Regions from separate parts of the Cobetia sp. D5 genome, predicted to be linked through region 1. Evidence: riboswitches for the same ligand, from Rfam matches in the RefSeq annotation. Region 1 holds a riboswitch; the other holds the start of a gene.
What was found. A riboswitch is a leader RNA that binds a small molecule or an ion and turns the genes downstream of it on or off. The one in region 1 is predicted to bind thiamine pyrophosphate.
Positions count from the first base shown of each region.

Region 1 (4,249 bases):
ATCAGGTGCATCGGCACGTGACCCGGGCCCTCGATCATGACCTGGACATCGTGCTGCCAGGCGATCTTGGTCAGCTCGCCAAGCGTCTCGAGCTCACCGAACTGGGCGGCGTCATTGGCATCGGCCACCGAGCCCGGGCGCAGGCCATCGCCCAGTGACAGGCTGATGTCGTAGGCCTTGCAGATCTCGCAGATGTCCTCGAAGTGACGATAGAGGAAGCTTTCCTCGTGATGTGCCAGACACCACTTGGCCATGATCGAGCCGCCGCGCGAGACGATGCCGGTCACGCGGCTGGCGGTCAGCGGCACATAGCGCAGCAGGACGCCGGCGTGGATGGTGAAATAGTCGACGCCTTGCTCGGCCTGCTCGATCAGCGTGTCGCGGAAGATCTCCCAATCGAGGTTCTCGGCCACGCCATCGACCTTCTCCAGCGCCTGATAGATCGGCACCGTGCCGATGGGCACGGGAGAGTTGCGCAGAATCCATTCACGGGTCTCGTGGATGTTGGCGCCGGTCGAGAGGTCCATCACGGTGTCGGAACCCCAGCGGATCGCCCAGGTCATTTTGTCGACCTCTTCCTCGATGGAGGAGGTGACCGCCGAGTTGCCCAGGTTGCCGTTGACCTTCACCAGGAAGTTGCGGCCGATGATCATCGGCTCGCTTTCCGGGTGATTGATGTTGGCGGGAATGATGGCGCGGCCGCATGCGACTTCCTCACGCACGAATTCGGCGGTGATCTCGTCGGGCAGGTTGGCGCCGAAGCTGTGGCCCGGGTGCTGGTGGCCCAGAATGCTCTCGACGGATTCGCTGCCCTGATATTCCTCACGCAGCGCGATACGACGCTGATTCTCGCGAATCGCGATGTATTCCATCTCCGGGGTGATGATGCCCTGGCGCGCGTAGTGCAGCTGGGTGACATTCTTGCCCGGCAGGGCACGACGCGGGCGGTGGTCCAGCTCGAAGCGCAGGGACGACAGGCGCAGGTCGGCCTGGCGCACGCGACCATATTCACTGCTCAGCTGATTGAGCTGTTCGGTATCACCGCGTTCCTCGATCCACTTCTCGCGCAGCGGCGCCAGGCCCCGGCGGATGTCGATCTCGACCGCCGGATCGGTGTAGGGGCCGGAGGTATCGTAGACGACGATCGGCGGGTTCTCTTCCAGGCCGCTGGAGGTCTGGGTCGGCGAGCAGCCGATCTCGCGCATGGGCACGCGGATGTCCGGACGGGAGCCTTCGATATAGATCTTGCGCGAGCCGCTCAGCGGCGCGATGGCGGCGGCGTCGACTCGTGCTTCGCTGGCGAGATGGCGGCTGCCATCCTTGCGACCGGCGCGCGCGCGTGCCTTGGGGGCAGCCTCAGGCTGCGAGGCGAGCGGTGACTCGGCGGCGTTGGTGGCTTGCGGGTCTTGTGTCGTCGGGGCAGTGCTCATGCAGGTCTCCTCAAAGGGCGACGTCACGGCTGACGTCATCATGGGAAGACCGTGCGCAGGGAGAGGATGGTCGTCGCCGACTCCTTGCCAGCAGGTGGCCCGGGAGCGAGGCGGCCGCGCGCAGCGGCTGGCCATCAGCTTGATTCCTACGCCGGTCCTAACCGGTTCAGGTTCCACGGGACCCCTTGCTGGCAAGCTCGCGCGTCAGGGCGGCGAAGCATGCATGCAGGATCTCAGCCGGTTCCACCGGCACCCCGTCAAGCGTGTGCAGATTTCAATGCGAGGGTGTTGCCCGAAGCGTCAGGCTTGCCACGGGGAGCATTCTCGCATCCAGGCTCTGTTGGCCTGTCAGTCGTGCCATCCATGGGGATGGCGTCATCCCGAGCGGCTCATGGCGAGTGCCGGGACGTCAGTCTGTGATGACTCAAGCGCGATCGAGGCCCATCTGCCAGAAGTCGATCTCGAGTCGCGTGGCGTCCCGGAAGACATCGACCAGCTCACCCAGTCGGCGCTCCGAGGCCTCCGAGAGGCGCGCATCCAGCCATTCGCGCTCGGCTTCGACGGCTTCCTTGAAGTCATCGCTTGAGTACATCGCGATCCAGTCCGCGTATGGGTTGTTCTCGATCTCGGTGGTGTCCTGATCGAGCAGCCACTCGGCGATCTCGCCGTAGCCGATCAGGCAGGGCGCGAGCGCCACGTGCAGATCGAGCAGGTCGCCGCGCTGGCCGCAATCGAGCACGTAACGGGTATAGGCCAGGGTGGCGCGGGATTCCGGCAGCTCGCTCAGGTCATCCTCGCTGATGCCCCACTCGCTGCAGTAGCCGATATGCAGATCGAGCTCGGTATTGAGGATGGTGTCGAGACTGGCCGTGGCCTGACGCAGCTCCGCGAGGGTGCGGCTCTTGTAGGCGGCCAGCGCCCAGGCACGCGCGAAGTGGATCAGGAACAGGTAGTCCTGCTGCAGGTAATGGCGGAAGGACTCCTCCGGCAGACGACCTTCGCCCAGCTGGCGAACGAAGTCGTGCTCGAGATAGTCACGCCATTCCTCGGCGCAGGCACTGGTCAGGTCGTTGAAACTAGGCATGACGCATCCCTCGGTGAGCGTGCTGACGACCCGTAATGGGGCGGCAGGTCTCTGGCGCAAGCGTGGCCAGTACCGGAACAGGAGCAGGGGAAAAGCGGGGGAGGTGCCGACAGTCACCGTGAGAAAGTGGTGACGATATCGAGTGGCATCGCTTCGCGCTTGATCCCTACGCCGGTACTAGCCGGATCAGGTTCGGCGGGATCGTCATTCACGCAAGGACGTTGCCTGCGCATGACATCTCAGCCGGTCTTACCGGCACCCCGTCAAGCTGTGACATGTGAGTCACGATGCAGCGAGTGTAACAGCCCTGCGGCGTAGAAGAAGGGCAGTGTGAGCAAAAATGCATACGACTTTGGGAGGCATGCCGAACCTGTGATGAGCCTCAAGCGGGCTTATTTATGGAAAGTCTCAAGCGGCAAGGTCGGCCATGAGTGCCGGCAGGTGGCGCGACAGTCGCGCAAGGTCACGCGGCTCATCGACATCCCAGCTGGTCGGCAGGCAAGCGGCCGTTCTCCCCGCCCGGGCCAGCAGCGCCAGAGTGTCCCGGCAGACATGGGCATGGCTCCAGTGGGGCAGCAGGAAGGCTTGCGGGCAGGGCGCCTTGAGGCCGATCAAGCCATAGCCACCATCGTCGGTGGGCTGCAGCACCGCGTCGTGAGTGCGCAGTCTGTGGGCTGCCTCGCGCAGCCGCTGGCTATCCAGCGCTGGCAGGTCGGAGCCCATCAGCAACACCGGCCCCTCGGGCAGATGTCGGGCCATGGCCCGGGACATTCGCTCACCGAGCTCCCCCTGCGGCTGTGCCTCGAAGGTGAGGTCGGCAGTGGCATCGACAACGCTTCGCAGCCGGGCTTCCAGCGCTGCCCGCAGAGCCGCCTGTTCAGGTGCCTGACTCGACGGCTCGGCAGAGGGCGTCAGCATCACCACGACCTTGCCGAGGCGCGCGGCGCAGGCGTGGTCAACGATATGGCTCAGCATCCGCGCATAGAGTCGAGCTGCGCCCTCGGGGCCGAGTGCGGGGATCAGGCGTGTCTTGCAGTGGCCGGCGATGGGCAGGCGACCGAAGATGATGAGAGTCGGGCGCACCTCTGACGCGGCATCAGCGGTGGGCAAGGTAGGCAACACCGCATCACGCATGTGGCATGCCGCGCTGCTCACAGGCCTGCGCCGCGGCGCGATAGCCGTAAAGGCGTGCCAGGCGTGCAGGGGAGACGCCACACCAGGCCGCCAGCCGCAGTCCCCACATCTTGACGATGGTGCGCCAGACGCCGTGGGTCTCCCAGCGTCGACCGCTGGTCGTGACACGCGCGGTCAGGTTCATTGGCGGGGTCAGATGCTTGAGATGGGCACTCAGCCAGATATCTTCCATCAGTGGCATGTCGGCAAAGCCGCCGATGGCCTCGAAGGTCGAGCGCTTCACGAACTGGGTCTGGTCGCCCGTGCTGATGCTGGTCAGCCGCGAGCGCAGATTCATCATGGCGGCGATCATCGGTAACCACGGCGACTCGCCCTTGATGCTGACATCGAAGCGGCCCCAGTCGCTGCGGCGATGCGTCGTGATGGCCTCCTTGAGCAATGCCAGCGCATTGTCGGGCAAGTCGGTATCGGCATGCAGAAACAGCAGCCATTCTCCGCGTGCACGCGCGGCTCCGGCATTCATCTGGCGTGCCCGGCCCGGCTCACTGCTCAGCACGGCATCACACAGCGGTCGGGCCAGTGAGGGGGTGCCATCCGTCGA
Region 1 is NZ_CP142020.1:3,180,609-3,184,857, reverse strand. It holds gene thiC (phosphomethylpyrimidine synthase ThiC) at 1-1,430, opposite strand, end outside; TPP riboswitch at 1,557-1,697, opposite strand; gene tenA (thiaminase II) at 1,855-2,514, opposite strand; TPP riboswitch at 2,661-2,787, opposite strand; gene U0O11_RS13300 (TIGR04282 family arsenosugar biosynthesis glycosyltransferase) at 2,923-3,648, opposite strand; gene U0O11_RS13295 (TIGR04283 family arsenosugar biosynthesis glycosyltransferase) at 3,641-4,249, opposite strand, start outside.

Region 2 (4,249 bases), 1.8 Mb from region 1:
TGGACAGCAGCGAGGCACGCGGTGAACGTGTCGGCTGCGCTTTGCGCCGTGGCGCCGATGACGAAAGAGACATGGCGGAGTTCCTTGTGATCACAGGGTAGTGGTGCTGCCGTTCGTGGGCGGCAGTCGTCAGGCTCATGCAATTTGTGTCGAGCGTCGTTGCGTCTTTCGGTTACGCGATCTTGCGGTCTTGCGGTAGTTACTCGAAGCCCAGGCGTGTCAGCTCAGGCGTGTCAGCCGGTCGCGGTGCCAGGGCATCAGGGCGCGCAGCAGCGCATCCAGCGAGAAATAGAGCAGCAGGGAGAAGGCGACCAGCACCAGCAGGGCGGCGAACATGAGGTCGATTTCCATGCGCGCGTTGGCATTGAGCATCAGATAGCCCAGCCCCTGACTGGCACCGGCCCATTCCCCGATGACGGCGCCGATGGGGGCGGCGGTCGCGGCCATGCGTATGCCGGAGGCCAGTGCCGGCAGCGCGGCGGGCAACTGGATGTGGATCAGTCGGCGCCATGGACTGGCGCCCAGGGTATGGGCAAGATCCAGCCAGCCCTGTCGGGTCTGGCGCAGGCCGTCGTAGCCGGTGGAGGCGACCGGGAAATAGATGATCAGCGTCGCCATCACCACCTTGGACAGCATGTCATAGCCGAGCCACAGCACCAGCAGCGGCGCGATCGCGAACAGCGGTATCACCTGGCTGATCAGCAGCATCGGCAGCAGCGTGCGGCGCAGGCGGGGAATGAAGGCCAGCGCCAGCGCGGTGGCAAGGCCGAGCAGAATGCCCAGCACCAGCCCGGCCAGTATCTCGCTGATGGTGACGCCAGCGTGATGAGCCAGCAGCGGCGCCTTCTGGATCAGCACCTCGAGCACGGCCTGCGGCGTGGGCAGAATGTAGGGCGGTACGGCGGTAACGGCAATGATCAGCTGCCACAGCCCCAGCAGGAGCAGCGCGCTGATGACGAGGTGACGCATGGCGTGCAGACGTTTCATGCGGCCTCCTCGCTATCGCGCAGGCGGGCGATCAGTTGCGCCTGCGCCGGTGGCAGGGCCGGGTCATCCAGTGGCACAGGGCGTGCGGCACCAAGCCCCGGCAGGCGTTCCAGCTCGGCGCCGTGGCCCGGGAGGCTCGATGGGCGCAGCACCAGCAGTTGATCGGCGAGGCGCAATGCCTCCAGTGGGTCATGGGTCACCATCAGGACGGTGCGGCCCTTGAGCAGGCGGCTGGCCAGATCATGCAGCTCCAGACGGGTGATGGCATCCACCGCCGAGAACGGCTCATCCATCATCACGACCGGTGCCTGCTGGTAGAGCGTGCGAGCGAGGGCGACGCGCTGGCGCTGACCGCCGGAGAGGGCGTCCGGCCAGGCCTGCTCACGGCCCTCAAGCCCGACCGCGGCCAGCAGTTCATGGGCAAGCTTGCGATTGCGCGGCCGCCGGCGCAGGTCATCGCCCAGCCACAGGTTGTCGATGACGCGCCGCCACGGCAGCAACAGGTCCTGCTGCGCCATCCAGGCCACGCGGTCGGTCAGCGGCTGACCGTCATCGGTGGCGAGGTCGAGCTGATGGAGGTCTGACATCTCCAGGCCGGCCAGCAGGCGCAGCAGCGAGCTCTTGCCGCAGCCGGAGCGCCCCAGCAGTGCCGTCCAGCTACCGGCTTCCAGACGTGCGGAGATATCGCGGAACAGCGTGTGGCCGGCGTAATCGATTCGTGCGTTGTTGAGGGTGAGTCCCAGCGACACAGGCAATTCCGTGGTCAGGCGGCGTGCCGGCAGGAGGAAGCAGGTGACGCGCCATGCAGGGCACGCGTCGGGGATTCCCTCCGCCGGTATCAACCGGATCAGGTTCCAGGGGTTGTCGCGCGACGTATCGCTGCGGCTCTCAGCCCATCCTCGGGCACCCCCATCCAGGTCGACAGTGTAACGTCACTCTCTTGCTGGTGTCTTGTCCGACGCGGGTCAGGGGCGGGGGGCGAGTCCGGTGGGCAGGGCAGAGGTGGGCAGGGCAGAGGTGGGCAGGGCAGAGGTGGCGTGCGAAACGGACTATGCCGATGTGCCACGCCTTGGGTATGCTGAGCTTTACTGTAACAAGACGTATAGCCCTAGGAGATCATCATGCCCGACACACCGGATCTCTCGACCTGTTCCAGTTATCCCGTTCCCCCACGGCGGCCGAGCACGGCTGAGGCCGTGGGCGAGCCGCGTCCCGTGCCCAGGGGCTGGCCCGAGGAGTCACTGACCCGACGGCTCTCGACCTATCTGGGTCAACCGCTCGAGCCGCTGGCACTCGCCTGGCCGGATAGCGCCAACTGGCTATGGCGCCAGCGTGGCGGCACGCCCGGCCTCATCAAGCTGGCGCGCACCGGCCCAGACCATGACCCCTTCTGGCGCGCCATGCGCGGGGTCTTCGGCGCCGATCGCTGGGCGACGCCGGAGGGGCTGACGCGACTGGCGGGCGCCTTGCCCGCGCGTTTGCCGATTCCGCCACTGCCCCTGACCTTTCTGGGGCGTCTCGATGGCGCGCCCATCTGGCACCTGCCGTGGTCCAGCGGGCAGCCGAGCGATCTCAGCATCACTTTCTGTGAGCTGCTCGGCGACCAGCTCGGTCGCCTGCATCAGGATACGGTGTCGGGCTTCGGTCAGCCGCTGGCGCAGCCGATGCCGCTGTTGCACTGGAATACCCGCGTCACGCGCTTTCTCGCCCATCACCCGCGTCGCGCGGAGCTTGGCACGCTGCTCAAGCGCACCTTCCCGGCACCGACTCGCGCGGTGTGGTGTCTGCCGGACATGCGTGCCGATCAATACCTGTGCGCCGCCACCGGCTGGGTATGGAGCGATTGGGAGGCGCTGGTGTGGGCGCCGATCGAGTTCGACTGGGCGCTGGTGGAGTTGCTGCTGGAAACGCCGGAGCAGCGTCAGGCCTTCATGAAGGGCTATTCGCGCCATGGGCGCATGATCGATCTCGATGGCCAGCGTGAACTGTGTCGTGCGCTGTTGTGGGCGATGGAGGCCTTCGGTCCGCGGTCCTATGCTGAGCTTGCGGCAGCCCCTGCCTGGGTCTCGCCGCGCAGCCTGGCGTGAAATCCGCGTGCTGCACGCTGCAAGTACATGAAAGGTGTGAAATTTCTCTGCAGCCCCATCGCTGACATGGAATACTGTGGGTGAGTCGTCGTGGACGTCACTCGAGATCTGATGTAGGGCTTGGCGGGGGAGCACTCGTGGTAGAGAACCTGAATTATTATTTCTTGCTGGCAGGCACGCTGATCGCCTTGAGCGTGTTGGCCAGCCGCGTCTCGGCGCGTCTTGGCATGCCGCTGCTACTGCTGTTCCTCGGCCTTGGCATGCTGGCGGGTGAAGATGGCGTACTGGGCATCCAGTTCGACGACGCCTCATCCGCTTACATGATCGGTAACCTGGCGCTGGCGCTCATTTTGCTCGACGGCGGCCTGCGCACGCGGCTGTCCACGTTTCGTGCCGGCCTGAAACCGGCGCTGGTGCTGGCCACCGTCGGGGTCTTCATGACCAGTGGTCTGGTGGGCCTTCTGGCCATGTGGCTGTTTGATCTCACCCTGATCGAAGGCCTGCTGGTCGGGGCCATCGTCGGCTCCACCGATGCCGCGGCGGTCTTCTCGCTGCTGGGCGGTCAGGGCGTTCACCTCAATGAACGTGTCGGTGCGACGCTGGAAATCGAGTCCGGCACCAACGACCCGATGGCGATCTTCCTGACCATCACGCTGGCCGAGATCCTGACCGGTCAGCTCTCCGGCGTCGCGTCGGGCATCATGAGCTTCCTGCTGCAGTTCGGTGTCGGCGCCGCCATGGGGATCGCCGGCGGCTGGTTGATCGCCCGTCTGATGCGCTATCTGGACCTCGCGCCCGGCCTCTATTCGCTGCTGGCGCTGGCGCTGGGTCTGAGCCTGTTCGCCACCACCAACGAGATGGGCGGCAGCGGTTTCCTTGCCATCTATCTGTGCGGCCTGATGATCGGCAATCACCCCGGGCGGCATCTGGAGCACATCCTGCCGGTGCATGATGGCCTGGCGCATCTCTCGCAGATCGTGCTGTTCCTGATGCTGGGCCTTTTGGTCTCGCCCTCGACCATGCTGCAGTTCGCGCTGCCGGCCGCCATCCTCAGCGTGGCGCTGATTCTGGTGGTGCGCCCGCTGGCGGTCATCCTGTGTCTCAAGCCGTTCTTCCGCTTCCGCTGGCGTGAGCTGTGGTTCATCAGCTGGGTCGGGTTGCGAGGGGCGGTGCCG
Region 2 is NZ_CP142020.1:1,408,635-1,412,883, forward strand. It holds gene U0O11_RS05960 (ABC transporter substrate-binding protein) at 1-73, opposite strand, end outside; gene U0O11_RS05965 (ABC transporter permease) at 220-987, opposite strand; gene U0O11_RS05970 (ABC transporter ATP-binding protein) at 984-1,736, opposite strand; TPP riboswitch at 1,795-1,908, opposite strand; gene U0O11_RS05975 (hypothetical protein) at 2,109-3,074, shown strand; gene U0O11_RS05980 (potassium/proton antiporter) at 3,212-4,249, shown strand, end outside.
Region 2: another riboswitch for thiamine pyrophosphate. It lies ahead of U0O11_RS05970 (ABC transporter ATP-binding protein); the one in region 1 lies ahead of tenA (thiaminase II).